Regions from separate parts of the Streptomyces sp. NBC_00442 genome, predicted to be linked through region 1. Evidence: predicted binding sites of a transcription regulator. Region 1 holds the regulator's gene; the other holds the start of a gene.
The links. Region 1 encodes HspR, which represses chaperone genes until heat shock. Its sites were predicted from a motif close to TTGAGNNNNNNNNNCTCAA; they were not measured.

Region 1 (3,409 bases):
CCACCACGATGCATCGCGAGCCGTCGCACCACCACCATCATGTTGCTGCACTGCATCAACTGGAGCCGGATTAAAGCCCGAGATGCCCGACATACCGGACTGACGCGTACCACGCGGATCGTCTCCGCTCAGCGCGGATGGGCATCGAGCCCCGACTGGGCTATGCGTACGCCGAGCTGGGTGCGGCTGCGCGAACCGAGCGCCTCCGCGAGACGGCTGATGTGGTGCCGGCAGGTCCGCACGCTGATGCCGAGCCGCTGCGCTATCACCGCGTCCTGGTGGCCCTCCGCCAGGAGCGCCGCGATGACCCGCTCGCGGTGCGTGACGCCCTCGATGTCGGTGGCCACGGGCACCGCCTCGGCAAGCGGCACCGCGAGCCGCCACAGCCGCTCGAAGACGGTGGCCAGGTACTCCACCAGCGCCGGATGGCGCAGCTCCAGCGCGCTGCTGTCGTCGGCCGCGGCCGGGATGATCGCCACCGTCCGGTCGAAGAGCAGCAGGCGCTCGGTGACCTCGTCCAGGGTGCGCACCTCCACGGCGCGCCCCTCCAACTGGTGCAGATAGTCGGCGAGTCCGGTGCCGTAGCGGGCGACGTGGGTGTACATGGTGCGGATGCGCACCCCGCGGTCCAGCATGTCGACGGCCCGGGGCAGCGCCTGCGACAGGATGTGCTCGGGCCGGATGCCGCGCGGCTGGATGGTGAGCGACTCGGTGGTGCAGGCCGCTATCGCGTCGTCGATGGCCGCGTTGATACGGGTGATGCCGTCGAGGACGCGGATGGCGTCGCCGCCGGCCGGAACGGGCGTACCGAGCGCGGCGAACCGCTCGAAGGCGGCGGCCGCCGAGCCCGTCCGGGCCTGGCTCGCCGCGATGTCCTCGTGGATGCCGCGCAGCAGCCGCGCCATCACGACCTGCGGCGAGGTCGGAAGCAGCCACGCGGGGGCGGCCGGGTCGGGGTGGAGCAGGCCCAGGTCGATCAGGCAGGGGGCGTCGCCCGCGCCCGCGCGCGCGATGCGTCCGGCGCGCAACGCGTCCGCGTACGCCCGTTCCCCGGCCGCGCACAGCCGGTCCGCCCCATGTGGATGCGCCACCTGCCCAGACATGCCCTTCCCCCGCCTCCCTGCGTTCGAGCCCGACGACCCTATCCCCATCGGGGTGCCGGTTCACGTCGGCACGGCACGCGACAGGCCCGCCGCCCCGGAACGGGACGGCGGGCCTGTGCGGCGCTGGGGGCGCCGGGCCCCGACCGGGCTACTCCGACGTCCTCTTGGGCCGCCAGACGACCAGCGCGCTGGCCTGCTGGACGTCCTGGTAGGGGACCAGGTCGCGCCGGTAGGAGGCGTGCACCTGGGCCTCGCGCTGCTGCATGGCGACGGCCGCGCCCTCGACCACGCTCGACAGCTCGGCGACCCGGGCCTGAAGCGCGGCGACCTGGTTCTCCAGCTCGATGATGCGCTTGATGCCGGCCAGGTTGATGCCCTCGGTCTGCGACAACTCCTGCACGGTACGCAGCAGTTCGATGTCGCGGGCCGAGTAGCGCCGGCCGCGCCCGGCCGTGCGGTCGGGCGAGACAAGGCCGAGCCGGTCGTACTGCCGCAGGGTCTGCGGATGCAGACCGGAGAGCTGGGCCGCCACCGAGATGACGTACACCGGCGTCTCGTCGGTCAGCTCGTAGGCCCGGCCGGCGAACGGGGGCTGACGGCGCTGGCGGGGGTCCATCTCATGCTCCCTTCACGGCCTGGAACAGGTCGGCCCGCGGGTCGAGGCCCGCGGTGGCGTCGCGGAAGGTCTCCAAGGCCTCACGGGCCTTGTCGTCCAGCTCCTTGGGCACGGTCACCTCGACCGTGACCAGCAGGTCGCCCCGGGTGCCGTCCTTGCGGACCGCGCCCTTGCCGCGGGCCCGCATCGTACGGCCGTTGGGGGTGCCCGCGGGCAGTTTCAGGGTGACCGGCGGACCGCTGAGCGTGGGCACCTTGACCTCGGCGCCGAGGGCCGCCTCCGTGAAGGTGACCGGCACCGTGACCGTGAGGTTGTCGTCCTTGCGGCCGAACACCGGGTGCGCGTCGACGTGCACCACGACGTACAGGTCGCCCGCGGGGCCGCCCCGTTCGCCCGGCGCGCCCTTGCCGCGCAGCCGGATGCGCTGGTTGTTGCTGACGCCGGCCGGGATGCGGACCTGCATGGTGCGCGAGGAGCGCGCCCGGCCGCTGCCCTTGCAGACGTCGCAGGGGTTCTCGGCGATCAGACCGCGGCCCTTGCAGTCCACACACGGGTCGGTCAGCGAGAAGCCGCCGCCCATGCCGCGCGACACCTGTCCCGTACCGACACAGGTCGGGCACACGCGGGGCGTGCCGTTCTTGTCGCCGGTGCCCGAACAGGCCTTGCAGGGGGCCTGGCTGGACAGCCGGATCGGCACGGTGGCGCCGTCGACCGCCTCGGTGAAGCTGAGCGTCACCTCGGACTCCAGGTCCTGGCCGCGGCGCGGCTGGGTGCGCTGGCCCGTGCCCGCGCCGCCCCGGTTGAACAGGCCGCCGAACACGTCGCCGAGCCCGCCGCCGAAGCCGCCGGCGCCCGCGCCCTGGCCGCCGGGCTGCTGCCCGCCGAACAGGTCGCCGAGGTCGAAGTTGAAGCTGCCCCCGCCGGCCCCGGGACCGGCCCGGAAGCCTCCGTTGCCGAACAGGGCGCGCGCCTCGTCGTACTCCTTGCGCTTCTTGGGGTCACCGAGGATGTCGTTCGCCTCGGAGATCTCCTTGAAGCGCTCCTCCGCCTTGGTGTCGCCCTTGTTGGCGTCGGGGTGGTTCTCGCGCGCCAGCTTGCGGTACGCCTTCTTGATCTCCGCGTCCGTGGCGTCCTTGGGGACGCCGAGAACCTTGTAGTAGTCCTTCTCGACGAAGTCCTTCGTGTTCATCGACGTCCCTCCTTCCGGACGATCACTTCTTCAATGACCGCTGCGTCAGCCCTTGTCGGGGCCACCGCTCTCCTCGTCGCTCGACTGTTCTTCCTTGGCGGCCGCGCCCGGCTGGGGCTCGGCCACCGCGACCCGCGCGGGGCGGATCGTACGTTCGCCGATCCGGTACCCGGGCTGCAGGATCGCCACGCAGGTCGTCTCGGTGACGTCCGGCGCGTAGCTGTGCATCAGGGCCTCGTGGACCGTCGGGTCGAAGGGCTCGCCCTCCTTGCCGAACTGCTGGAGGCCCATCTTCGCGGCGACCGTCTCCAGGGACTCGGCCACCGACTTGAAGCCACCGGTCAGTTCGCCGTGTTCACGGGCCCTGCCGATGTCGTCGAGCGTGGGCAGCAGCTCGGTCAGGAGACCGGCGACGGCGACTTCCTTGACCGTGACGCGGTCCCGCTCCACGCGGCGGCGGTAGTTCTGGTACTCGGCCTGGAGGCGCTGGAGGTCCGTGGT
Region 2 (3,409 bases), 1.9 Mb from region 1:
TGTGGATCGCGGGGGGCGTCGTATCGCCGTACGCGGTCGCCTTCGTGTTCGTCCTCGCCGCCCTGGAACACCGCATCGGAGGCTGGCGCACGGCGGGCGTCTTCCTGCTCGGCCATGTCGTGGCGACGCTGGCCACCGAGATCCCCGTCGCGCTCTCGGTGCTGGCCGGCCATCTGCCCGAGAGTTCGCTGCACCGCCTCGACTACGGCATCAGCTTCGGCCTGATGGCCACGGTCGGGGCCCTCGCCGGTCTGCTCGTCCCCTTCCTGCGCTGGACGTCGCTCGCCGTGGTGGGCGTGCTCCTGACCCAGGACCTGCTGGACATCTCGGACCCCCTGGCCGCCTGGGGACACCCGATAGCGCTCCTCGTGGGCATCGCGTGCTGGCCGGCGGTGCGGCGGGTGGGGCTCGCACCGCCGGGCTGACCCCGGCCCGCTCGGCCGGCCGCCCCCGACCGGGCAAGGGCGTGCCACAGCTGCTTGACGTACTGGAGCACCTCGTCCCCGCTGCAGAGCTGCCGAATCCGGCCCATGCGGGCGAGCCGGGCGGGCGTGTGCCCGGCTTTCCCGCGGGGTGGTCAGCTCGTCGAGGGTTTGAAGACCAGGCTCGCCATGGGGGAGCGGGTCTCCCAGCCCAGGGAGGTGTAGAGGGAGCGGCCCTCGGGGGTGCCGACCAGGATGCCGGTGCGGGAGCCCGCCTCGTGGGCGGTGTTCTGCAGGGTGCGCATGACCAGGCTGCCCAGGCCCCGGCGCTGGTGGCCGGGCGATGTCTCGATCTGGTCGGCGACGGCGGTCGGGCCGGTCGGCGCGATCTGGCCGCGAGCCGCGAAGTGGCCCTCGGCGGTGCGGACGAGGACGCGGGTCACACCGCCCCGGGTCCATGAGGTGAGGGTGTAGCCGGCCGGCACCTGTGGCCGTTCGGCGGTGAGCGGAACGGACATCAGGAAGCCCGGCTTGTCGAACTGCCAGCCCTCGGCCAGCCACGGCCGTACGGTGTGGTCCTCGGCGAACAGTTTCAGCCACGTACCCGGTGCGCTCGTGGCGGCCACGAGGGCCCGGACGTCCGCCTCGGCCGGCACCGGAAGCACATGCCGCGACACGTGATGGACCTGCCCGGCGTCAATGGTCCAGCCCCACGGCCGGTCCATGGGATCCGACGTCCCGCGCGAAACGACCCAGCCGTCGATCCAGGCCCGCACCAGTGCCCCGATCGAGGCCCGGTCCGGTATCGCAGCCGTCACCAACGTCATTGCCGCCTCCTGGGGTGCGCATGGATGAGTAATAGATGAAATGGCGGTTTGAACCTTACCGTTTCGTTCTTCTCGTGCAACCCCCAGGGCGAGGGGTCCCTGCCGCCCGGCGGCCGTGCACCGCATCGCCCCGGGGTGCGGTCCGATCACCGGCCCGCACGCCGCGACCCCGACCGCCGCCCCACCCCTGACTGCCGCGCGCGCTTGATCGCTCAGAGCGAACGCCCCCCGGGGAACATTCCTCGACTCACATGCATTGAGTCGGCATAGCTCAACTTGACTGCCGAAGGGGAGATCATGGCTACCGAGTCCACGGCGTACACATCGACCAACCTGCCCGTGCTGCCGCTCGACGACGAGGTCGTGCTGCCCGGCATGGTGGTGCCGCTCGACCTGTCCGATGCCGAGGTGCGGGCGGCCGTCGAGGCCGCTCAGGCCGCAGCCCGGCCCGATGCCGGGAAGCCGCAGGTGCTGCTCGTGCCGCGGATCGACGGGACGTACGCCGCGACCGGTGTGCTCGGGACCGTCGAGCAGGTCGGACGGCTTTCCGACGGGGACCCCGGCGCCCTCATCCGCGGCCGCCACCGCGTGCGGATCGGCGCCGGCACCACCGGGCCCGGCGCCGCCCTGTGGGTGGAGGGCACCCGGGTCGAGGAGACCCTGCCCGAGCCCCTGCCGGGCCAGGTGACCGAACTGGTCAAGGAGTACAAGGCGCTCGCCACCGACTGGCTGAAGCGCCGCGGCGCCTGGCAGGTCGTCGACCGCGTCCAGCAGATCGAGGGCGTCTCCGCGCTCGCCGACAACTCCGGATACTCGCCGTTCCTCACCACCGCCCAGAAGGCCGAGCTCCTGGAGACCAGCGACCCGGTGGCCCGCCTCAGGCTCGCCACCGAGCAGCTCCGCGAGCACCTCGCCGAGCAGGACGTCGCCGAGTCCATCGCCAAGGACGTACAGGAGGGCGTGGACAAGCAGCAGCGCGAGTTCCTGCTGCGCCGCCAGCTCGACGCCGTACGCAAGGAGCTGCGCGAGCTCAACGGCGAGAGCGGCGATGACGACGAGAGCGACGACTACCGCGCCCGCGTCGAAGCCGCCGACCTGCCCGAGAAGGTCCGCGAGGCCGCCCTCAAGGAGGTCGAGAAGCTGGAGCGCGCCAGCGACCAGTCGCCCGAGGGCTCCTGGATCCGCACCTGGCTCGACACGGTCCTCGAACTGCCCTGGAACGAGACCACGGACGACGTGTACGACATCCGGGGAGCGCGGGCGGTCCTCGACGCCGAGCACGCGGGGCTCAAGGACGTGAAGGAGCGGATCACCGAGTACCTCGCGGTGCGCAAGCGGCGCGCCGACCGTGGGCTCGGGGTCGTCGGCGGCCGCCGCGGCGGCGCCGTGCTCGCCCTGGTCGGACCGCCGGGAGTGGGCAAGACCTCGCTCGGCGAATCCGTGGCGCACGCCATGGGCCGCAAGTTCGTGCGCGTCGCGCTCGGCGGCGTACGCGACGAGGCCGAGATCCGCGGCCACCGCCGCACCTACGTCGGCGCGCTGCCCGGCCGGATCGTACGGGCCATCAAGGAGGCCGGGTCGATGAACCCGGTCGTGCTGCTCGACGAGATCGACAAGGTGGGCTCCGACTTCCGGGGCGACCCGGCGGCCGCCCTGCTCGAAGTCCTCGACCCGGCGCAGAACCACACCTTCCGCGACCACTACCTGGAGGTCGAACTCGACCTCAGCGACGTGGTCTTCCTCGCCACCGCCAACATCCTCGAAGCCATCCCCGAGGCGCTGCTCGACCGCATGGAGCTGGTCAGGCTCGACGGCTACACCGAGGACGAGAAGGTCGTCATCGCCCGCGACCACCTGCTGCCGCGCCAGCTGGAGCGGGCCGGTCTGGAGGCCGGTGAGGTCGTCCTGGAGGACGCCTCGCTGCGCAAGCTGGCCGGCGAATACACCCGGGAGGCGGGCGTACGGAACCTGGAGCGCTCCATCGCCCGGCTGTTGCGCAAGGTGGCCGCCGAGCACGAACTGGACCAGCGCGAGCTGCCGTTCACCATCGCCCCCGACGACCTGCGGGGCCTGATCGGGCGGCCGCACCACGTGCCCGAGTCCGCGCAGGACCCGGCCGAGCGGCGCACCGCGGTGCCCGGCGTGGCCACCGGCCTCGCC

Region 2: the regulator HspR is predicted to act here: its motif matches at 1,506-1,524, upstream of lon (endopeptidase La).

What each region holds. Positions count from the first base shown of each region.
Region 1 is NZ_CP107918.1:4,028,311-4,031,719, reverse strand. It holds gene OG432_RS18150 (helix-turn-helix transcriptional regulator) at 129-1,103, opposite strand; gene OG432_RS18145 (heat shock protein transcriptional repressor HspR) at 1,252-1,719, opposite strand; gene dnaJ (molecular chaperone DnaJ) at 1,721-2,908, opposite strand; gene grpE (nucleotide exchange factor GrpE) at 2,954-3,409, opposite strand, start outside.
Region 2 is NZ_CP107918.1:2,145,677-2,149,085, reverse strand. It holds gene OG432_RS09465 (rhomboid-like protein) at 1-425, shown strand, start outside; gene OG432_RS09460 (GNAT family N-acetyltransferase) at 578-1,249, opposite strand; gene lon (endopeptidase La) at 1,547-3,409, shown strand, end outside.